4 regions of the Streptomyces sp. NPDC026673 genome follow, and region 4 is predicted to be linked to each of the others. Evidence: riboswitches for the same ligand, from Rfam matches in the RefSeq annotation. Region 4 holds a riboswitch; each other region holds the start of a gene.

Region 1 (5,394 bases), on a different contig from region 4:
CCGCGCAGCGCACCCCCTGCAACACCGAGGCGAAGCTGCTGCTGCTCACGCACGCCTTCGACGTGTGGGGTGTGCTCCGCGTCACTCTGAAGACGGACGCGCGCAATGCGCGCTCCCGCGCGGCGATCGAACGGATCGGCGGCCGCTTCGAGGGCATCCGTCGCGCCCACACCCTCGCCGTCGACGGCACCGTCCGCGACAGCGCGTACTTCTCGATCCTCCGTGAGGAGTGGCACGGCGTCCGCTCCGCCCTGGAGGCCCGGCTCACCTGAGCGCCGCGGTCCGCCGGCGCCCTCGGCCAAGGTGCGGTGACAAGGCCGTCGAAGGGTGGGGCCACGGCCGCCGGGGGCACGGCCGAGGCCGTTGACCGCGCGATCGGGCCGGCTCCCGGGGGAGCCGGCCCGATCGGTTGCGCGGGGGATGTCCGACCTACGGGATCTCGACACCCGCCTCCGCCGAGAGGCGGTCGATCTCGGCGAGCTCTTCCGCGCTGAGCGGGCCCGCGTCGAGGGCGGCGAGGTTCTGGTCGAGCTGTGCGACGCTGCTCGCGCCGATGAGGACCGACACGACCCGCGGGTCGCGGAGCACCCAGGCCAGGGCCAGCTGGGCGAGGGTCTGGCCGCGCTCGCCGGCGAGCTTGTCGAGGGCGCGCAGGAAGGCGAGCTTCCGGTCGGTCAGGGCGTCGCGCTTGAGGAAGTGGCCGAGCGCCATCCGCGAGTCGGCCGGGACGCCGTCGAGGTAGCGGTCGGTGAGCTGGCCCTGGGCGAGCGGGGAGTAGGCGATCAGAGCGGTGCCGGTGTCGCCGACGGCGTCGAGGACGCCGGCCTCCGGCTCGCGCTGGAGGATGCTGTACGCCGCCTGGTGGATCAGGAGCGGGGTACCCAGTTCGCGCAGGATCTCCGTGGCGCGGCGGTGTGCCTCGGCGGGGTAGTTGGAGATGCCCGCGTACAGGGCCTTGCCCTGGCGGACCGCGGAGTCCAGGGCGCCCATGGTCTCCTCCAGGGGCGTGTCCGGGTCGAAGCGGTGCGAGTAGAAGACGTCGACGTAGTCCAGGCCCATGCGGCCCAGGGACTGGTCGAGGGAGGAGAGCAGGTACTTGCGGCTGCCCCATTCGCCATAGGGGCCGGGCCACATGTCGTAGCCGGCCTTGGTGGCGATGAAGAGCTCGTCGCGGTACGGACGGAAGTCCTGGGCGAAGAGGGTGCCGAAGTTCGCCTCGGCGGATCCGGCGGGCGGGCCGTAGTTGTTGGCCAGGTCGATGTGAACCACGCCACGGTCCACGGCGCGGCGCAGCACCGCGCGCTGGGTCTCCAGCGGAGAGGTGTCGCCGAAGTTGTGCCACAGGCCCAGGGACACGACGGGCAGCAGGACCCCGCTGCGCCCGGTCCTGCGGTATTCCATCGAGGCGTAGCGGTCGTCGGCGGCGAGATAGGGCACGCGAAGGCTCCCGGGCGATGTAAGAAAATGTGCGGGATTGGGAGGCTACCGTCGCCGAATCGGCCCTGTCACGTCCGTTTTCCGGACGTCGGCTCTTCTGCGCGCCCCGGCGGAAGGGGAGTTGTGGCCCACGTCACACCCTTCGCCGGGTTGTGTCGCCGTCGGCGGGAATCGACCGGACGCCTCGGCGGTTGCCTCGTGGGGGCGTTGTGCCGGGCGGGGGGTCAGGGGGCGTTGCCCGGCGGCGGGTTGGATCGATCCACCTCATGTCTTATCCGGCATTAAGGTGCTTAACCGGACATATGCCCCCACAGTGCATGCGCCGGGAATCGATGCGTGATGCGTGTCACGCGGCGAACACGCTGCGGAGGTTCCGGGCGACCGAGCGTCGAATTTTCCCTCTCGTTTTCACCGTGTGATAGCGCGGGATTACCGCCGGCCATATTTTCGCCTACGCAGAGCGGACACTTCTCACCGAAAGTCACAGATGTGATTGATCGACTTGCGGGTATTCGGGGCACGTGATTCCGCTCCTTGCTCCGGAAGGATTCCGTCGTTTAGCTTCCAGATCTCGCAGGACAAATGCCTGCGAGATTCTTCCGGGTAGAACGCCTAGTCCTGCCGCTGCCCGGACGCCGGATGACAAGACCGCACGGCAGGAGCGGGGGACCCAAGGTAAGTGCCGTTCCCGTTGGTCACGGGACGGCTTGGGGTGAAGTCGCAGCGACGTGCCTTTATTTGGCATGCCGCATTGCGGCCGGGCATCTCCAGCCCGAACCCGACAGCTCACCTCGCAGGCGTCGGAGAGGAATTCGGCATGCCCGGTAAGGGAAAGCACCGTCGTCCCCGCAACATCCGCCTGACCCGTATCAGCGCGATCGCCGGCACCACGGGTGCCGCCGTGGCGCTCCCGATCGTCGGTGCCGCCGGTGCCCACGCCGCGCCCGTGAGCGTCTGGGACAAGGTCGCGGCCTGCGAGAGCACCAACAACTGGTCCATCAACACCGGTAACGGCTTCTACGGCGGCCTGCAGTTCACGCAGAGCACCTGGGCCGGCTTCGGCGGCACCAAGTACGCCCCGCGCGCCGACCTCGCCACCAAGGCGGAGCAGATCGCCGTCGCCGAGAAGGTCCTCGCGACCCAGGGCCCGCAGGCCTGGCCCGTGTGCGGCCCCAAGGCCGGTCTGACGAAGGCGATGGCCAACCCGTCGGCCACCCCCGCGAGCGTCTCGGGTACCCCCGCCAAGCCGGCCGCCAAGCCCGCCACCACCGCTCCCGCCAAGAAGGCCGAGGCGCACAAGCCCGCCGCCTCCGCCGCGAAGAGCGCCGGCGGTTCCTACAAGGTCGCGGGCGGCGACACCCTCTCCAAGATCGCCGACGCCCAGTCGGTCGAGGGCGGCTGGCAGAAGCTGTACGGCAACAACAAGTCCGTCATCGGCGGCAACCCGAACCTGATCTACCCGGGCCAGGTCCTGTCCCTGGGCGAGAAGGCCGTCGCCAAGGCCGCGTCCAACGCCGCGAAGGCCGCCCCGGCCGCCAAGCCGGCCGTCGCCAAGGCCGCCAGCACCTCCGGCTACACCGCCCCGCTCGACCGCGTGACCCTGGGCACCGCCTACCACCAGGCCGGCGCCATGTGGTCGAAGGGCTACCACACCGGTGTGGACTTCATCGCCTCCACCGGCACCAAGGTGAAGTCGATCGCCTCCGGCACCGTGGTCTCCGCGGGCTGGGGCGGCTCGTACGGCAACCAGGTCGTCGTCAAGCACGCCGACGGCCGGTACTCGCAGTACGCCCACCTGTCCTCGCTGTCGGTCTCGGCCGGCCAGACCGTCTCCGCCGGGCAGCAGCTGGGCCTGTCGGGCGCCACTGGCAACGTCACCGGTCCGCACCTGCACTTCGAGGTGCGCACCACCCCCGACTTCGGTTCCGACATCGACCCGCTGGCGTACCTGCGCGCCCACGGCGTCAACGTCTGATCGAACTGCTTGATCGAACTGATCCACCGTCATCCGGCGGTAGCATGTGCCCTGTTCCCGTTCCCGGGGAACAGGGCACATGCCTTTGGTCTGTGACCGAAAACGGATCGAATATTTCCATTTCTTGTTTCCTCTCGAACGGTCGATCAGTAGCCTCTGTCGCACATGGTCGTGTCCACGACCAGTCGCCCTGATCCCCGACGAGCTGGAGCCGTTGATGGAGCGTCCTGCCTGGGCCCCGCAAGGCATCGACCTTTCCGTGCCGAGCGTGTCCCGCATCTACGACTACTACCTGGGCGGCTCGCACAACTTCGAGGTCGACCGGGAGGCGGGACGGCGGGCCATCGAGGCCTTTCCGGGGCTGCCGAAGATCATGCAGGCCAACCGCGCCTTCATGCGCAGATCCGTGCGCTTCGCCGTCGACCAGGGCATCACGCAGTTCCTCGACATCGGTTCCGGGATACCGACCTTCGGCAATGTCCACGAGGTCGCCCACGCCGCCGACCCCGGCGCGCACGTCGTCTACGTGGACCACGACCCGGTCGCCGTCGCCCACAGCCGTGCCGTGCTGGAGGGCCGCGACAACGCCGCCATCGTCGCCGCCGACCTCCGTACCCCGCGTGACATCCTCGACAGCGAGGAGGTCCGGCGGCTGATCGACCTGGACCGCCCCGTCGCGCTGCTGCTCGTCGCCGTCCTGCACTTCCTCGAGGACGCGGACGAGCCGGCCAAGGCCGTCGCCGAGCTCCGGGACGCGCTCGCCCCCGGGAGCCTGCTCGTCGTCACCCACGCCTCGGTCGAGGGCGGCCCGCGCCGCCCCGAGGAGGGGGAGAAGGTCGAGAACGTCTACCGCAGCGCCAGTTCGCCGCTGATCATGCGCTCGCGCGCCGAGGTGGAGCGCTTCTTCGACGGGTTCGACCTCGTGGAACCGGGCCTGGTCTCCGCGCCGTTGTGGCGGCCCAGCGGCACGGACGACGAACTCGACCCGGTCGTCTTCAGCGGGTTCGCGGGCGTCGGCCGCAAGGCGTGACCGTGACCAGAGAACCCGGCCCGGAGCCGGAGCCCGTCGACAGCCTGCGGCGCTTCGCGATCATCTGGAGCCGGGCGATCTACCCGGCCACCGCCACCTCCATGACGCGCGGCGAGTTCGAGGAGTACCTGCTCCCGCTCGCCGCGCGTCTCAACGCCGCCCTGCGGGCGCAGCCCTTCGACCCGCGCCCCGCCGCGGAGGTCGGCGCCGCGCTCGTGGCCGCGCACTGCACCGACCCCGAGGCGCTGCCCCGCATCCTCGATGTCGTCGACGCCTATCTGCTGCTGTACTGCCCGCCCGGCCCCGCGCTGCCCGCCGACGAGAGCCGCACCCGCTGCAGCCGCCTGCAGCACTGGGTCGCCGCGGGCTACGCCCGGGCCCTGCAGGAGCGCACGCGGACCGAGCAGGAGTCCCTCTCCAAGGCGGCGCTCGCCGCCCGCACCGCCACCGAGCAGGCGCTGCACGAGAGCGAGGTCCGCTTCCGCGCCGTCTTCCAGGGCGCCTCCATAGGCATCGGGATAGCCGACATGGACGGCCGCATCCTGGACGTCAACGACGCCCTCACCACCATGTTCGGCGGGCTCGAACGGCACATCCGCAGCAAGAACGTCTACGACTGGGTGCACCCGGACGACGCTCCCGAGGTCTGGGAGCTGCAGCGCCAGCTCAACCGGGGCGAGCGCGACCACTACCGCATCGAGAAGGCGTACTACCGGCCCGACGGCACCGTCCTGTGGACCAATCTGACGGTCTCCCTGCTCCGCGACCCGGGGGGCACGCCGCAGTACATGCTCGCCCTGATGGAGGACATCACCGAGGAGCGCCTGCTCAGCGAGCGGCTGCGGCACGAGGCCACCCACGACGCGCTCACCGGCCTGGCCAACCGCAACCTGTTCTTCGAGCGCCTGGAGCAGACGCTCAACGGCCCGGACGGCGCGGGCGTCGGCGTCTG
Region 2 (5,394 bases), on a different contig from region 4:
GGGCCGTACCGGACTCGCCCACCTCTTCGAGCACTTGATGTTCCAGGGTTCGGCGAACGTCAAGGGCAACGGCCACTTCGAGCTGGTCCAGGCCGCCGGCGGCTCCCTCAACGGCACCACCAGCTTCGAGCGCACCAACTACTTCGAGACCATGCCGGCCCACCAGTTGGAGCTGGCCCTGTGGCTCGAGGCCGACCGCATGGGCAGCCTGCTGTCCGCGCTGGACCTGGAGAGCCTGGACAACCAGCGCGACGTGGTCAAGAACGAGCGCCGCCAGCGGTACGACAACGTGCCCTACGGCACCGCCTTCGAGCGGCTGACCGCGATGGCGTACCCGGACGGCCACCCGTACCACCACACGCCCATCGGTTCGATGGCGGACCTGGACGCGGCCTCGCTGGAGGACGCGCGCGCCTTCTTCAGGACGTACTACGCGCCGAACAACGCCGTCCTCGCGGTCGTCGGCGACATCGACCCCGAGCAGACGCTCGCCTGGGTCGAGAAGTACTTCGGCACCATCCCCGCCCACGACGGCAAGCCGGCGCCGCGCGACGGTTCACTCCCCGGGGTGATGGGCGGGCAGCTCCGCGAGGTGGTCGAGGAGGACGTCCCGTCCCGGGCGCTGATGGCGGCCTACCGCCTGCCGCACGACGGCACCCGTGAGGCCGACGCCGCCGACCTCGCCCTGACGATCCTCGGCGGCGGGGAGTCCTCCCGGCTGCACAACCGCCTCGTGCGCCGTGACCGCAGCGCCGTCGCCGCGGGCTTCGGGCTGCTGCGGCTGGCCGGGGCGCCGTCGCTCGGCTGGCTGGACGTCAAGGCCTCCAGCGGCTTCGAGGTGCCCGCCATCGAGGCGGCAGTCGACGACGAGCTGGCCCGCTTCGCCGAGGAGGGCCCGACCGCCGAGGAGATGGAGCGGGCCCAGGCCCAGCTCGAGCGCGAGTGGCTGGACCGGCTGGCCACCGTCGGCGGCCGCGCCGACGAACTGTGCCGGTACGCGGTGCTGTTCGGCAGCCCGCAGCTGGCGCTGACCGCCGTCAAGCGGATCCTGGACATCACCGCCGACGAGGTGCGCGACATCGCCGCGGCCACTCTGCGGCCCGACAACCGCGCCGTACTGGTCTACGAGCCCACCGGCTCCGCGGCAGCTTCCGGCGAGGACTCCGACGAGGACGAGGAGGGCGCGGACCAGTGACCGACGTCCACAGCACCATGACGTTCCACCCGCAGCCCCGGCCGGGGCAGCCCAAGCCGTGGGACTTCCCGGCACCCGAGCGGTCCACGCTGCCCAACGGGCTGACCGTGCTGCGCGGCCACCGCCCCGGCCAGAAGGTCGTCGCCGTCGAGGTGCTGCTCTCCGCGCCGCTCGACGCCGAGCCGGAGGGCCTGGACGGCGTCGCCACGATCATGGCCCGCGCGCTGTCCGAGGGCACCGACAAGCACAGCGCGGAGGAGTTCGCCGCCGAGCTGGAGCGCTGCGGGGCCACTCTCGACGCCCACGCCGACCACCCCGGTGTGCGGGTCTCCCTGGAGGTGCCCGCCTCGCGTCTGGACAAGGCCCTGGGCCTGCTCGCCGACGCGCTGCGCGCCCCGGCGTTCCCGGAGGACGAGGTCGAGCGGCTGGTGGGCAACCGCCTCGACGAGATCCCGCACGAGCTGGCCAACCCCGCGCGGCGCGCCGCCATGGCGCTGTCCAAGGAGCTCTTCGCCGCCGACCTGCGCTGCTCCCGGCCGCGCCAGGGCACCGAGGAGACGGTCGCGCGCATCGACGCGTCCGCCGTCCGCGCCTTCTACGACACGCACGTGCGGCCGTCCACCTCCACCGTCGTCGTGGTCGGTGATCTCGCCGGGATCGATCTGGAGGCGCTCCTGGAGGGCACGGTGGGGGAGTGGAGCGGCAAGCCCGCCGAGCGCCGCCCGCTGCCCTCGATCACCGCGGACGACACCGCGCGGGTCGTGATCGTCGACCGGCCCGGCTCCGTCCAGACCCAGGTGCTCGTCGGCCGGGCGGGCGCCGACCGCCACGACCCCGTGTGGGCCGCCCAGGTGCTCGGCACGTACTGCCTCGGCGGCACGCTGACCTCCCGCCTGGACCGCGTCCTGCGCGAGGAGAAGGGCTACACCTACGGCGTGCGGGCCTTCGGTCAGGTGCTGCTCTCCACCCCCGAGGGCACCGGTGCCTCCCTGCTCGGCATCAGCGGGTCCGTGGCGACCGACGTCACGGCCCCCGCGCTGGCCGACGCCTGGCAGGTGCTGCAGACCCTGGCGGCGGACGGCCTGACCGACGAGGAGCGTGACGTCGCCGTCCAGAACCTGGTGGGCGTCGCCCCGCTGCGCTACGAGACCGCCTCGGCGGTGGCGGGGACCTTCGCCGACCAGGTCGAGCAGTATCTGCCGGACGACTTCCAGGCCCGGCTCTACGAGCGCCTCGCCGCGACCGGCACGGTCGAGGCGACGGCCGCGGCGGTCAACGCCTTCCCGCTGGACCGGCTCGTCGTCGTCCTCGTCGGGGACGCGTCCGCCATCGCCGGCCCCGTCCGCGAGCTGGGCATCGGCCCGGTCGAGGTCGTCACGGGAGCCTAGCCCCCGGCCGCGGCCCCGGGAGCCCCTGTGGCGCCCGGGGCCGCGGCGTGCCCGGGCGGAGGCGGGGCGCCCGGTCGGTGCCGTACGAGCCCGCCCGTGACTCCGATCACGTTCCGTTGCGGCGGCTTGGGTCCCGGTGTGGCATCCGGCACATATTGCCGGATTTTTTTGGAGCCGGGCGCAACGCCCGGTTAGCGTCCTCGGGTTGTCCGGCGGAAGCAGCCGCCACCCGCGGCACCGGAGCAACGATCGCCGAGTCCCCGTCGGGCGTGAGCCTGGGGAGCCGGGGACCCACCTGTGATGTCCCCTGGGGTGAATCGGGCGGCGTGCGCCGCCCGTAGGAGACCTTCCTGCTCCGAACCCGTCAGCTAACCCGGTAGGCGAGAAGGAAGGAAAGGATCTCCGCCTGCCCATGGCGTCGTTCTCCATGCGTTCCACTCTGGCCGGCGCCGCCGCGCTGACCGCCATGACCACCGGTGCGTTCGTCGGGCCCGCGGCCGCCGCCGACACCAGGACCGACGGTTCCGCCTTCGCCCGTTGCGCCGCCGTCGCCGGCGACCTCGCGGCGCACCTCGCCGACCAGGCGTCGGCCCAGCACCAGGCCGCCGACGTCGCGCGCAAGCGCCACGAGGCCCAGGTCGCGCACGCCAAGGCCGTCGCCCGCGAGCGGGCCGCCAAGGAGGCCGCCGCCAAGGCGGCCAAGGCCAAGGCCGCCCGGGAGGCCGCCACCTCGCGTGCGGCGAGGAGCGGTGCCGGGGCCCGCGGCACGCTCGGCGGCTGGATGCCGCCGGTCGCCGGCTCCATCGGCACCCCCTACCACGCCACCAGCAGCCTGTGGTCGTCCGGTTACCACACCGGAGTGGACTTCCAGGCCTCCGTCGGCACCCCGGTGCACGCCGTCGGCGCGGGCACCGTCGTCGAGGCGGGCTGGGGCGGCTCCTACGGCAACAACGTCGTGATCCGGCACGCGGACGGCATGTACACCCAGTACGCCCACCTGTCGTCGCTGGGCGTGTCGGTGGGTCAGACCGTCTCCGCCGGCTCGCAGATCGGCCTGTCGGGCGCCACCGGCAATGTGACCGGTCCGCACCTGCACTTCGAGGCCCGTACGGCCCCGGCCTACGGCGCCGACGTGGACCCGCTGGCGTACCTGCGCTCCAAGGGCGTCCGCATCTGAGCGGCGTCAAAGCCGCATCCGAGCCACTCCCCTCCCCCCACACGAAGGCCCCGGTTCCCCCGCCGGGGCCTTCGGCGTGCCCGGCGCTTCCCGGCCGTGGACTGTCCAAAAACGTTCCATGAATTCAGGGCTGCCGTCGGAATCGCCGCCGTGCTGGAATAGAGTCGCCGCAGAAACGCCGGCTCCTCCGTTACGCGGGGATTAATCGACGGCTGTCGGCGCGCACCGAAAGGAACCTGCGATGTGGGGTCGGACGTGAACGGGACCGGCGGCGCGGGGCGCCGAATTGCGGCCCAGGCGGTGTGCACGGCGATCCGTGACGACATCATCAGCGGGTTCTTCGCGCCCGGCAGCCGGCTGACCGAGGAGCAGCTGGCCAAGCGCTACGGGGTGTCCCGGGTCCCGGTGCGCGAGGCGCTGCGCACCCTGGAGTCCGAGGGCTTCGTGCAGACCCGCAGGCACGCCGGGGCGTCCGTCGCCGAGCCGACCGAGCAGGAGGCCGCCGACCTGCTGGACATCCGCGGCCTGCTGGAGCCGCTGGGGGCCGCGCGGGCGGCGCAGCGGCGTACCGAGGCGCATGTGAAGGTGCTGCGCGGGCTCGTCCGGCTCGGCCAGGAGCGTTCCCTCCAGCGGCAGTTGTCGGACCTGCCCGCGCTGGACGGCTGGTTCCACGAGACGCTCGCCCAGGCGTCCGGCAGCCCGACCCTGGTGGCGCTGCTGACCCAGCTGCGGCACAAGATCGCGTGGGTGTACGCGGTGGACACCCCGGGCCGTGCCGTGGAGTCCTGGGAGGAGCACGGGGCGATCGTGGACGCGGTGGCGCGCGGCGACGCGGAGCGGGCCCGCCGGCTGATGGCGGCCCATGTGGAGCGGGCGACTCCGGCGCACCGGCTGCGCCGTCCGGAGCGGACGGGGCGCGGGGCGGCGGCGCGGTGAGGAATCGGAAACACGCCGTAAACACATCGGGCGTCCGCGTTTAACAGAAGTGCCGTATACAACTCTATGAATTGGTGCGCGGGCTATTCCCGTGCCCGATTCTGCTGCGCGCTGCGCGGAATTCGTTCCGCCGACGGGAAGAGGCGGTCCGCGAAATCCGGTCGGATTTTCGCGGCCGCCTCTTTCGTCGTACCGCGACCGCCGTACCGCGGCTTGCGGCGATGCTTCGGGGACTTCAGACGGTCTCGGGGAGTTCGTCCAGCCCCTCGGAGACCAGCTTGGCCAGGCCGTCGAGTGCCGCGTCGGCCCCCTCGGTGTCCGAGGCGAGCACGACCTCCTCGCCGCCGGCGGCGCCGAGGCTCAGCACGGCGAGCATCGAGGCTGCGTTGACGGGTGCGCCGTCCGCCTTGGCGATGGTCACGGGGACGCCCGCGGCGGTGGCGGCGCGGACGAAGATCGAAGCGGGACGTGCGTGCAGGCCCTCGGCCCAGCCGATGGTGACGCGGCGCTCAGCCATGGTGTTGCCCTTCGGATCGTTCCAGGGAGGTCTAGACCAGTCTGCCATGCCGCCGACGGCGGCCCGTCCCTCACATCGTCGCACCCGTCCCGCGGCGCCCCCCTGCCCTTACGCTGGGCCCATGACGACGCCGCCGCCCGCCGCAGAGCGCGACTACCCGGTCCACTGGGAGGCGGACGTG
Region 3 (5,394 bases), on a different contig from region 4:
CCCACGGAGGTGCAGCGATGCTTCGACCGACCGCCCGCTACGTCCTGCCCGAGTTCACCGAGCGCACCAGCGAGGGTGTCCGCTCCATGGACCCGTACTCCAAGCTGCTCCAGGAGCGGATCGTGCTCCTCGGGACGCCCATCGACGACACCTCGGCGAACGACGTGATGGCCCAGCTGATCCATCTGGAGGCCACCTCGCCGGAGCGGGACATCTCGCTTTACATCAACTCCCCCGGCGGGTCCTTCACCGCCATGACCGCGATCTACGACACCATGCAGTTCGTCACCTGCGACGTGTCGACGGTGTGCGTCGGCCAGGCCGCCTCGGCGGCGGCGGTCCTGCTCGCCGCCGGAGCGCCCGGCAAGCGGATGGCGACCCCCGGCGCGCGGGTGCTGATCCACCAGCCGTCGTTCGCGGAGGCGATCCAGGGCACCACGGCGGACCTGGAGATCCAGGCCAGGGAACTGCTTCGCCGACGGGAACAGTTGGAGGAGCTGCTGGTACGTCACACCGGCCGGGAACCGGAGCGGATCCGGGCCGACATCGAGCGGGACACGATTTTTGACGCCCCGTCGGCCGTGGCCTACGGCCTGGTCGACCGGCTGACGCTGAGCCGCAAGGGCGACGCCGGCCGCGCCCCGCGCACCCTGCGGTGACCGGCCGTGGTGCCCGAACTTCCGCCGCTCCCGGCCCTGACCCGGGCCGAGGGCGAACTCATCGACGCCTATCTGGAGGTCGTGGACCTGCTGGGCCGGATCAATCCGTCCCGCTCCCGGGACACCTACGGGGCACTGCGCGCCGCGCAGGCCCTGGTGGGACGGGCGGCGGAGCTGCGTGACGCGCTGACATTGATGCACATGCGCGGGGAGAACGAGGTGCACACGGGGACCATGGAACGGGCCCTGCGGGTGCTCGACGGCGAACGCCGAGCCGGCCAGGTGACCTTGCCCTCACCCCGGCCACGCTGACGGAGCGTCACCGCACTGGTCCGTTCGAGCGGCGCGAACTCGAACCGAATGGACTCGCCCGATCGTTGTACTTGCCGTGGACGCCCGAGTGTCCCCGACTTGCGCGATATGGCCGCACACATGGGGAATACGGCACTCCATCCCAGGTGTTCGACTCCTTTCGACTCGTCAGACAGAGTCCCCCGCCGCGGAGTCCACCCGAATAGGTGAGTCGTGAAGAGACTCACATTCGACCGGTTGTGCTGGGAATCGGCCGCTTCGGTGGGTGATCATCCCTTCGACGACAAGCCCCCGTCATCCCGGCGGGGCGGTCCGCGCGGACGCCGAATCCTGCCGCCGCCGCGGATGCCAGGTCGACACCGACGCATCGGCAGGAGCGGAGGACCCGAGCAGGACGGGACCGGCGCCATCGCCGGTCCCTTGGGGTGAAGCCGCAGCAGCGGCCGGGCATCTTCGCCTGCCCGAACCCGACAGGTCATCCTTCGCAGGCGGACGACGAAGGGTTGCGCATGAGTGCGCCGACAGCCATGTCCGCGGTGCTGTGCCGGCTGGGGGCGGCCTCCGCCCTCACGGCGGCCGCCGTGGCCGGTCCCGCGGTACTGCCGGACCTCGCCCAGCAGGCCGACGCGGCGACGGTCTCCGCCAAGGCACTGAAGATCGCGGCGTCCAAGAGGGGAGCGCCGTACGCGTACGGGGCCGCCGGCCCGCGCCGGTTCGACTGCTCGGGGCTCACCTTCTACTCCTTCAAGAAGGTGGGCAAGAAGCTCCCGCGCACCGCGGCGGCGCAGTACAACAGCGTCCGGCACATCCGGAAGTCCGCGCGGACCCGTGGTGACCTGGTCTTCTTCCACTACGGGAGCAACATCTACCACGTGGGGATGTATGCGGGGCACGGGAAGATCTGGCACTCCCCCAAGCCAGGCGGAAAGGTGCGGCTGGAGAAGATCTGGAGCCGCAGCGTCTGGTACGGCCGGGTGAGGTGACCCCGGTCGCGTTGCCCGGGAGCCGGGGCTCCCGGGCAACGCGACCGGCGCCGTGGACGTGGCGGTAGCGTGCCGGCATGACGCTCGAACGGATCCTCGCCGATGCCGCCGCGGGCCTCTTCCCGCCCGCGGACGGCTCGGTGACGATCGTGCCGCAGCCCGGGCCGCGCGATGCCGGGGTGATCGCCTTCACCGCCCACACCGTGGTCTTCGCGGACGCCGACGCCGAACGGATCCGCGGGCTCCTGCCGCCCGGTGACCTCTCGGCGCCGCTCAATCCGCCGTTCCTCACCGCGCTGTGCGGGCTCCTGGGCCGCGCGGTGAACAACGTCGACCTCCTCACCGCCGCGCCCGCGCTGCCCGGACCGCCGCCGTCCGGCCCGGGCCCGGCCCTGCGGGAGACCGGCGACCGGGGACATCCACGGATCGTGCGGGCCCTGCGGCACCGCGACGCCGTACGGGCGTGGACGGTGCCCGGGGGCACGGTCCTGACGGGCCGGGGTGTGGCGGGCCGCTGGGAGGCGGCCGTGGAGGTAGACCCGGGGGCGCGCGGCGCCGGGCTCGGCCGCCGGCTGGCCCTGGCGGCGCGGCATCTCGTCCCGGACGGGGAGACCGTGTGGGCGCAGATCGCCCCGGGCAACGCCGCGAGCGTGCGGGCGTTCACGGCCGCGGGCTTCGTGCCGATGGGCGCGGAAGCGCTGCTGCTCACCCGGGAGGAGTGAGGGCCACCGGGGTCACTCGACGGCGGCGGCGGCCCAGGGGAGGCTGATCCACACCGTTTTGCCGCCCTCGGGGGTGGGCGTGACCAGGAGCGTGCCGCCCGCCTCCGCCGTGAGATGACGGATAATCACCATGCCCCGGCCGTTGTCCTGCTGGACGGCCGCGGGCAGTCTCCGCGGCCACCGCGGGTGGCTGTCGGTGACCCCGATGCGCAGCTGCTCGTCGCGGTCCAGCTGGATGTCGAGGGTGAACGTCGGCGACTGACCGAGGGTGTGCAGCACGGCGTTGGTCGCGAGTTCGGAGACGATGAGCCGTACGGAGTCGGCGGGTTCCGAGTCATCCGGCATGCCCCACTCCGCCAGCAGGTCGCTCACGTAGCGACGTACCGCGGGGACCGAGGCAGGGTCGCTCGGCAGGGTGACGGATGCTTCCTGGTGGTCTGCCATGGCGACGCTGTCCCTTTCCCGCCGTGCCCAGGACTCCGACGCGGCCGCGCCCGTGGCCGTACGCGCGGCAGCCGACGGCGCCGTGCCCCGCCTTCCGCGCGGCACGATCCGGACGGCACTCACGCGCCAGAGTGTCACTCATCGTGCCCTTAATCCGGTGTCACCACAGCTATATGCATATATCTGTCGCCCAAAGCGGTGAACTCTGCTACGAGAGAACGTATTTGCGCGGCAGACTTCGCTCGGGGACCGGCGGGGGTGCCGGGAACCGGGAGGTGCACACACCATGCAGCAGGTGCCGGCGGTACGCCGCCGCAAGATCGGCTCGGAATTGCGTCGTCTGCGCGACACGGCAGGGCTCACGAGCGGCGAGGCCGCCCAGCGGCTGGGGTGGCACCAGTCCAAGGTCAGCCGGATCGAGACCGGCCGCAGCGGAGTGCGCCCCGAGGACGTCACGGCGCTGCTGGACGTCTACGGGGTGCGCGACCAGCGGCTGCGGGAGATGCTGGCCGCGCTCGCGGGCGAGGGCGACCGGCGCGGCTGGTGGCATGAGTTCCGCGAGGAACTCCCTTCCGCCTACCGGGACTTCATCTCCCTGGAGACCGACGCCTGCCGGGCGCGCACCCTGGAGACCACCGTGGTGCCGGGACTGCTGCAGACCCCCGACTACGCCCGCGAGTTGACCCGCTCCGTCCTGCCGCAGCTCGGTCCGCGGCAGATCGCGACGCTGGTGCAGGTGCGGATGGCCCGCCAGGCGGTGCTGCGCGCGGATCCCCCGCTGGAGCTGTGGGCGGTGCTGGACGAGGCGGTGCTGCGGCGCAGGGTCGGGGGGCCGGGGGTGATGGCGGCGCAATTGAGCCATCTTGTCGAGCTGGGTTCACTGCCTCATGTGCATCTGCAGGTGCTGCCTTTCTCGGCCGGTGGGCATATAGGCGTCACCGGGCCTTTCGTAATCTTCTCATTTCCGCGCATTGCCGATCTCGACGTGGTTGTTCTCGACCATTTGACGAGTAGTCTCTATCTGGATCAGCAAGAGGATGTCAGGGCGTACGGTGCTGCCTTCAATCGATTGCGCTCCCACGCCCTGTCGAGTGAACAGTCGCTGTCCTTCATCTCCGGCATCGGCAAAGGCGCGTAAGGAGGCACACCCCCAATGTCCAACGCACTGCCTCAGTACGTCACCTCCAGTGCGTCCCTCTGCGGCGTGAACTGGCGACGCAGCAGCTACAGCACGGCGGCGAACAACTGCGTCGAGGCGGCCCTCATCGGGGACGGGCCGCTCTCGGGACAGCTCGCCGTACGCGACTCCAAGGATGTGCGCGGCCCCGCCCTGCTCTTTCCCCCCTCGACATGGGCGGAGTTCCTCGCCGCCGTGACGACCGGCACCCTCACCCACCGCCCCTGAACTCAGGGGCCCGGCGGCGCCGTACGGACGATCGTCCCCACGGCGTCGCCGATCTCCCGGTCCGTCAGGTCCGCCCGCGCGGTGAGCCGCAGCCGCGAGATGCCGTCGGGCACGGACGGCGGCCGGAAGCAGCCCACCGCCAGACCCGCCTCGCGGCACCGCGCGGCCCAGGCCACGGCCGCCTCGGCCGACGGCGCCCGCACCGACACGACGCACGCGTCCGGCGCGGTGGCGTCCAGCCCCGCCTCCACCAGGCGCTCGTACAGCTCGCGGGCGACCGCCCGGGCCCGTACGGCGCGCTCCGGCTCGCGGCGCAGCAGGCGCAGCGCACCCAGGGCGGCCCCGGTCGCCGCCGGGGCCAGGCCGGTGTCGAAGATGAATGTCCGCGCGGCGTTGACCAGGTGCCCGATGACGCGGGCCGGCCCCAGCACGACGCCGCCCTGACTGCCCAGCGACTTGGAGAGCGTGGCGGTGCACACCAGCCCGGGCGCTCCCGCGAGACCGGCCTCCGCGGCGGCCCCGCTGCCCCCGGGGCCGAGCACCCCGAGGCCGTGGGCGTCGTCCACCAGCAGCGCGGCACCCTGCTCGCGGCAGACCGCGGCCAGCGCCCCGAGCGGGGCGGCGTCGCCGTCCACCGAGAAGACGGAGTCGGTGACGGCCAGCATCGGGCCCTCGTGCCCGGCGAACACCTTGCGCAGGGCGTCGGGATCGGCGTGCGGCACGACCTCCGTGGCGGCCCGGGAGAGCCGGCAACCGTCGATGAGCGAGGCGTGGTTGCCGCTGTCGGAGGCGATCAGCGTGCCCGGTTCACCCGACAGGGCGGTGACCGCGGCGAGGTTGGCCGCATAGCCGGACGCGAGGACGAGTGC
Region 4 (5,394 bases):
CCGGGGCGGCCTATCCGGCGCCCAACTGTGTATACAGTTCCCGCGCTTGCGCCAGGCGCCCCGGACGCCGGTAGCTCATTCACACCAGTCCCGTGAGCAACACCCGCGAATTCGTGACGCCGTGTGCCCGTGTCGGGGACTGTGGGCGGGCGTTGAAGCACTGCGGAGGGGCCCGGCGCGAGTCGGCCCCCGGTGTCGCGACATCGTCAAGAGCAAGGCGGAATCCCGATGAGCAACAAGTCGCCGAATGTGCGGACGGGCCGGTTGATGCGGTGGGTGCTGACGGCCGGGCTCAGCTACCTGGGGGCGATGTTCGTCGTGCTCGGGTGCATGTCGCTGCTGCCGAAGCACACGCAGACGTCGCTGTCGGAGACCGCCGTGGGGTGGGCCGTGCTCGGGGTGAGCGTGGTGCTGTTCACGCTGTTCGCCGGGCGCAGTCGCGGGCGGTCCTGACCAACCCGCACCGCACCCACCCCCGGCGCGGCGCTCACGCCCGCATCCACGCACGCGTGCCGAACGAGCCGCAGGAGCGGGCGGCGATGTCCGCCGCGAAGGCGAGGGCGGCCTCGAAGGTGGGCGGGGTGAGGCGGGTCGTGACGTGGGCCGCGAGGTAGTGGGCGAGGGCGCCGTGGAGGACGTCGCCCGCGCCGAGGGTGTCGACGACCGGGGAGACCTCGGGCACGGGGACCTCCCCGCCGGGCCAGAGGATGGGAGACGGGCCCTGGGTGACGGCGGGCCAGCGCACTCCGGCGTCGCAGAGGAAGGCGAGGGCCTCGGCCGGGGTGGAGGCGCCGGGAGGGCGGAAATCGGCGGAGCAGACGGCGACGTCGATGTAGGGGAGCAGATTGGGCGTGGCGGGGCGCCAGCTGCCCGCGTCCAGGACGGCGGGGACCCCGGCGGCCCGCGCGTGGCGGACGGCGGGGACGGCCAGGGCGGGGTGGTGGGCGTCGACCAGGACGACATCGGCGTCGGCGACCAGGGCGGAGAGGTCGCCGGGCGGGGACACGGAGGTCCGGGACGCCGCGTTGGTGGAGACGACGGCACGGTCGCCCGTGGCGGCGGTGACCAGGATCGTCGACACCGCCGGGGGCTCGGGTGACTCCGCGGTGAGGTTGACGACGTCGACGCCGAGAGCCGCGAGGTCCGCGTCGATCGCGCCGGCGAGGGCGTGGCCGCCGAACGCGGTGAGCAGGACGGCCTCGCCCCCGAGGTGGGCGAAGGTTGCGGCGGCGTTGGCGGCGGGACCGCCCGCGGCGACGGTCTGGGTGCGGGCGTCGAGTTTCTCGTTCGGGGCCGGAACGTGGTCGACGAGCGTGATGACATCGAGAGTGCAGAGGCCTACGAAGAGTGCGCGCATGGGCGCATAGTGGCAGCAGGGGGCGTGCGGTACGCGGTTTACGCGCCTCCTACGGGTGGGGGTGCACCATTTTTCCGGGAGACCCAACGCGCAGTGCGTCGGAACCACTACGCTGAGTGCTCGCAATGGTGCGCGGGGAATGCCGTGAGCAGGAGGACCGCATGGGGAACGCGCGACCAGGTGGGGCAGGTCCGGCGGACGTCGAGGTGGTGCTGGCCAGGGCGCAGAACGCCTTCGACATCGACGACGACGTGCTGGGGCGGCTGGCGACCGCGCTGATGGGCTGCACGGAGCTGGCCTCCTTCCGGCAGCGCAAAGGACCGCCGCGGCGGCTGAGCCGGCGGACGTTGCGGCACGCGTTCCTGCTGGCGGACGGCAGCACGCAGCTTCTGTGGGAGATCGAGCACAACACCGGTCCCGGCGACGAGCCGCTGTACGAGGTCTACTCCGACCCGGCGACGCTGGCCGCGGCCCAGCACGTGATCGACGCGCGCTTCGGGGAGCCCTCGCCGGAGGAGCTGGAGGCGGAGGCGGCGGAGTGGCTGGCCCGGCTGCCGCAGTTGGCGATGGAGCTGACACCCGGGCCCCGGCAGTACACGGAGGCCCACTCCGCGGAGCATGCCTGGCGGGTGCTGCGGCGTGCCGAGAACACCGACGTGCCGGGCGAGGAGCTGCTCACCCGGCTGGGTTCGGCGGTGGGTCATGACATCGCGTACGTCACCGGGCGGCACACCCGGATCGGCACGGGCCGGGTCGCCGGCTGGACGCTGTACGAGCACGCCTTCCTCCTTTCCACCGGTGAGGAGGTCAGCCTCTGGGAGGTCGAGCACACGATGACCCCCGACGGGCGTCCGGTGTGCGAGGTGTACGCCGACGAGACGGCGGCCTGCGACTCCGCGGACGTACGGCTCGAGGCCCTCTAGCCGCCCTCTAGCCGGACGCCGCGGATCCCGGCGGGATCCCGGCGGGATCCCGGCCGGATTGCGGCCGGAGTGCAGCCGGAGGAAATTGGGGCGTAGGCGAGTCGATGGGAGGCGGGAGGTTCCCATGGCGGTCCTGGCGGAGGTCGAGTTCCCCGGCGTGACGGCCCTGCAGTACGAGGAGGCGAACCACCGCGCGGGGTTCGGGCCCGAGCACCCTCCCGCGGGACTGCTCTCGCATGCCGCCGTGATCACCAACGAGGGTCTGCGACTGGTCAATGTGTGGCAGTCCGCGCAGGCGCTGGAGGCCTTCATGGAGATCATGATGCCCGCCGCCAAGGAGTCCGGGTTCCCGGAGCCGAGCGGGCCGCCGAGGGTCTCGGAGCTGTACAACTTCGTCGTTCCCTAGGCGGACCGCGAGGGGGCCCGCGGGAGCGGAGACGACGGACCGGCGGCACTGGTGTCGGGGGGTGTCACCAGGCCGCCGGTGTCTGTGGCGTCGTTCGCCGTCGGGTTGCCCCGGACGGACTCAGACGGAGATGCCCTTGCTGCGCAGCCAGCCCATCGGGCCGATCGGGTCGCCGCCGCCGGGGCGCACCTCCAGGTGCAGGTGCGGGCCGGTGACATTGCCGGTCGCGCCGACGCGGCCGATGGTGTCACCGGTGTTGACCTTGCCGGAGGTGACGATCATCGAGGAGAGGTGGCAGTACCAGAGCTCGGTGCCGTCGTCGAGGGTCAGGATGATGCGGTAGCCGTAGGAACCGGCCCATCCGGCCTCGGTGATGGTGCCGCTGTGGATGGCCTTGACCGGGGTGCCGGTCGGGGCGGCGAAGTCCTGGCCGGTGTGGGTGTTGGCCCACAGCGAGCTGGACTCGCCGAAGCCGGCGGTCAGCGTGTACGAGGAGACCGGCTTGACGAAGCTCTTGGCGAGCTCGGCCAGGCGCTCGGCCTCGAGCTTCTTCGCCGCCTCCGCCGCGGCCTTCTTCTTGGCGGCGGCCTCGGCGCGGACCCGCTCAGCCGCCGCGGACTTGGCGGCCTTGGCGGTGGCCTCCTGCTGCGCCGCGTTCCTGGCGGCCCGGTCGGCGGCGTTCCGCTGCTGCTGGGCCTGGTCGAGGATGCGGTTGCGCAGCGCCTCCCCCGCGTCGGGACGCAGGGCCTCGGCGACGGGCTTGGCCTCGGGGGCGCTGTCGTCGTCGACCAGGGCGCCGATGCCGGGCAGCTGGGACGCGTCGGGCAGGTGGGGAAGGGAGACGGGAAGCGGGTTCTTGCCCTCGGCGGTGGCGACCCCTCCGACGCCCAGCACGGCCACGGCCGCCACTCCGAAGACCGCGGAACCGCGGCCCATGGAACGCTGCTTGGCGACGCGGTGCCGGCCGCGCACGGGGGCGGTGGACTCCTCGGTGGGGTTCCACGGCTCGGCCTGCGGGCCTTCGTAGAGTGCGGCGCCGGACTGCGGGCCGTCCTCGGGCTCGATCTCGCCGAACGGGTGCGCGACGGCGGCTGTCTCGTACGCCTCGCCCGCGGCACCGGTCTCGGGCTCCGTGACGGGCTCGTGCTCCGCGGCGGCCTCGGACTGCGTGGGGGCCTCGGACTGCGTGGCGTTGGCGGCTTCGAACCAGCCGGCGGCCATGTTCCACTGGCCGGTGTCCCAGCCGTCGATCGCGTTCTTCGTCGGCGGCGCCTGCTCGGCAGCCGGGGGGTTCCAGCCGGCTGCGATGTTCCACTCGGCGGTGTCCCACTCGGGGTACGAGGTGACGGACCCCTGTTGCTGTCCGGGTATCAGGGCAGGCTCGTTCGACGCCACTCGGGCGCGCTCCTTTCCTTCCTTCTCGCCTACCGGGTTAGCTGACGGGTTCGGAGCAGGAAGGTCTCCTACGAGGACCGCGAACGGCCCCCGATTCACCCCAGGAAGTGGTTCCCCGGTTCCCGCGGACGGGATTCGGCAAGCGCACGGCGCCGCCCTGTCGGCGGCGGGACGACCGCGCTGCGTTATCGAACGTTAATAGAGGCGCCCGCCAATTCCAAGCCACTCAAGCGAGTTCATGACGGGAATCTATGGGGATGGAAAGGACATTAACGGACATCAGGGCGTGACAGCCGTGACCTACGGGAGATGTGAGTGTGCGTCAGTCGTTATGCGGAAGGGAGCGGCCTGCTCACGAGGAGTGATGGTCACCCCGGGATCCCGCCGCCCAACGCGCGGCCCAGACGGCCGTCGAGACGCCCGGTCGCCACGTCGGCGCCGCGGTGCGCCGAGAGCATTCCGTGCACTTCACGCCGCGGGACCGGGGAGAACGTGACGTAGTGCGCGGTCGCCGGACGCGCCCTGGCGGCCTGCGGCGCGCACCGCGGCGAGGCCGCGCAATCGGAGGCCGCGGCGGACGGCGCGGGCGAGGGTTCCGAGCCGCGACCCTCGGGGCGGTCGCGGAACCAGGCGCGGGGGTCGTGAGGATCGTCACAGTTGACATCCCCGGTGCCGTATGCAGACTGCCGCGCGAGGGCTAAACCCGCCCGGAGCGGGTCATGTTGGGCATCGCGTCCGGTCGGGAAGCGGATCGGGTCCGCGGCGTCGCCGGTCACCAGTCGCCGGTCACCAGTCGCCGGTCACCGGTCACCCGTCACTGGTCACCGCGACGCCCAGGCTCTGCCCGCCGTGGGCGGCGCCCCCGGGGAGCCGGGCCACACCGAAGCGGACACCGGGGCGAGGCTGGCGTCGAGCCGGTTGCAGGCGTGGGACCAATTGCGCATCAGCGCACTCCGCCCTCCGTGAACCGGGCGAGGACGACCGCTCAGTCCGCTTCCGGGGATTCCGGGTTGAGGTTGTCGGCCACCGAGCCGGCCGAGCTCGTCCAGGCCCTCGCGCAGCCCGTCCTCGGTGCCGATGTAGCGGGCCGTCGCCGTCGGCGAGTTCGACCCCCGCGGCCCAGAAGGTCTCCAGGGTGTTGACGGTCAGGCCCTCATACGCCCGCAGTTGGGTGGTGCGGGCGGCACCGGTGACCCGTCCCGTCCCCGTGGCGTCGGCCCCTCCCATGTACCCCGGGCCGGCCCGTCCCGGGGCGCCGCACGGCAGGCGCACACGCGGCTTCCGGGGCGGGCCTCCGGAGGACACGCCGCGGG

The links. A riboswitch is a leader RNA that binds a small molecule or an ion and turns the genes downstream of it on or off. The one in region 4 is predicted to bind cyclic di-AMP.
Region 1: it holds a riboswitch for cyclic di-AMP, as region 4 does, so the genes downstream of both, AB0F62_RS30665 (transglycosylase family protein) here and AB0F62_RS00400 (M23 family metallopeptidase) in region 4, are expected to answer to the same signal.
Region 2: it holds a riboswitch for cyclic di-AMP, as region 4 does, so the genes downstream of both, AB0F62_RS21685 (M23 family metallopeptidase) here and AB0F62_RS00400 (M23 family metallopeptidase) in region 4, are expected to answer to the same signal.
Region 3: it holds a riboswitch for cyclic di-AMP, as region 4 does, so the genes downstream of both, AB0F62_RS38195 (C40 family peptidase) here and AB0F62_RS00400 (M23 family metallopeptidase) in region 4, are expected to answer to the same signal.

Annotation. Positions count from the first base shown of each region.
Region 1 covers NZ_JBEZXR010000058.1:10,063-15,456, reverse strand. The annotation lists gene AB0F62_RS30675 (GNAT family protein) at 1-272, shown strand, start outside; gene AB0F62_RS30670 (aldo/keto reductase) at 430-1,437, opposite strand; cyclic di-AMP (ydaO/yuaA leader) riboswitch at 2,061-2,250, shown strand; gene AB0F62_RS30665 (transglycosylase family protein) at 2,255-3,412, shown strand; gene AB0F62_RS30660 (SAM-dependent methyltransferase) at 3,630-4,442, shown strand; gene AB0F62_RS30655 (EAL domain-containing protein) at 4,439-5,394, shown strand, end outside.
Region 2 covers NZ_JBEZXR010000031.1:64,447-69,840, forward strand. The annotation lists gene AB0F62_RS21675 (pitrilysin family protein) at 1-1,195, shown strand, start outside; gene AB0F62_RS21680 (pitrilysin family protein) at 1,213-2,583, shown strand; cyclic di-AMP (ydaO/yuaA leader) riboswitch at 2,824-2,981, shown strand; gene AB0F62_RS21685 (M23 family metallopeptidase) at 2,996-3,760, shown strand; partial or broken gene AB0F62_RS21690 (GntR family transcriptional regulator) at 4,016-4,740, shown strand; gene AB0F62_RS21695 (HPr family phosphocarrier protein) at 4,932-5,213, opposite strand; gene AB0F62_RS21700 (GNAT family N-acetyltransferase) at 5,335-5,394, shown strand, end outside.
Region 3 covers NZ_JBEZXR010000098.1:16,615-22,008, forward strand. The annotation lists gene AB0F62_RS38185 (ATP-dependent Clp protease proteolytic subunit) at 18-659, shown strand; gene AB0F62_RS38190 (hypothetical protein) at 666-971, shown strand; cyclic di-AMP (ydaO/yuaA leader) riboswitch at 1,319-1,477, shown strand; gene AB0F62_RS38195 (C40 family peptidase) at 1,481-1,954, shown strand; gene AB0F62_RS38200 (GNAT family N-acetyltransferase) at 2,032-2,676, shown strand; gene AB0F62_RS38205 (ATP-binding protein) at 2,689-3,120, opposite strand; gene AB0F62_RS38210 (helix-turn-helix transcriptional regulator) at 3,407-4,258, shown strand; gene AB0F62_RS38215 (DUF397 domain-containing protein) at 4,274-4,525, shown strand; gene AB0F62_RS38220 (8-amino-7-oxononanoate synthase) at 4,528-5,394, opposite strand, start outside.
Region 4 covers NZ_JBEZXR010000001.1:84,561-89,954, reverse strand. The annotation lists gene AB0F62_RS00420 (hypothetical protein) at 229-453, shown strand; gene AB0F62_RS00415 (PfkB family carbohydrate kinase) at 488-1,357, opposite strand; gene AB0F62_RS00410 (DUF6227 family protein) at 1,519-2,280, shown strand; gene AB0F62_RS00405 (hypothetical protein) at 2,405-2,686, shown strand; gene AB0F62_RS00400 (M23 family metallopeptidase) at 2,807-3,751, opposite strand; cyclic di-AMP (ydaO/yuaA leader) riboswitch at 4,093-4,232, opposite strand.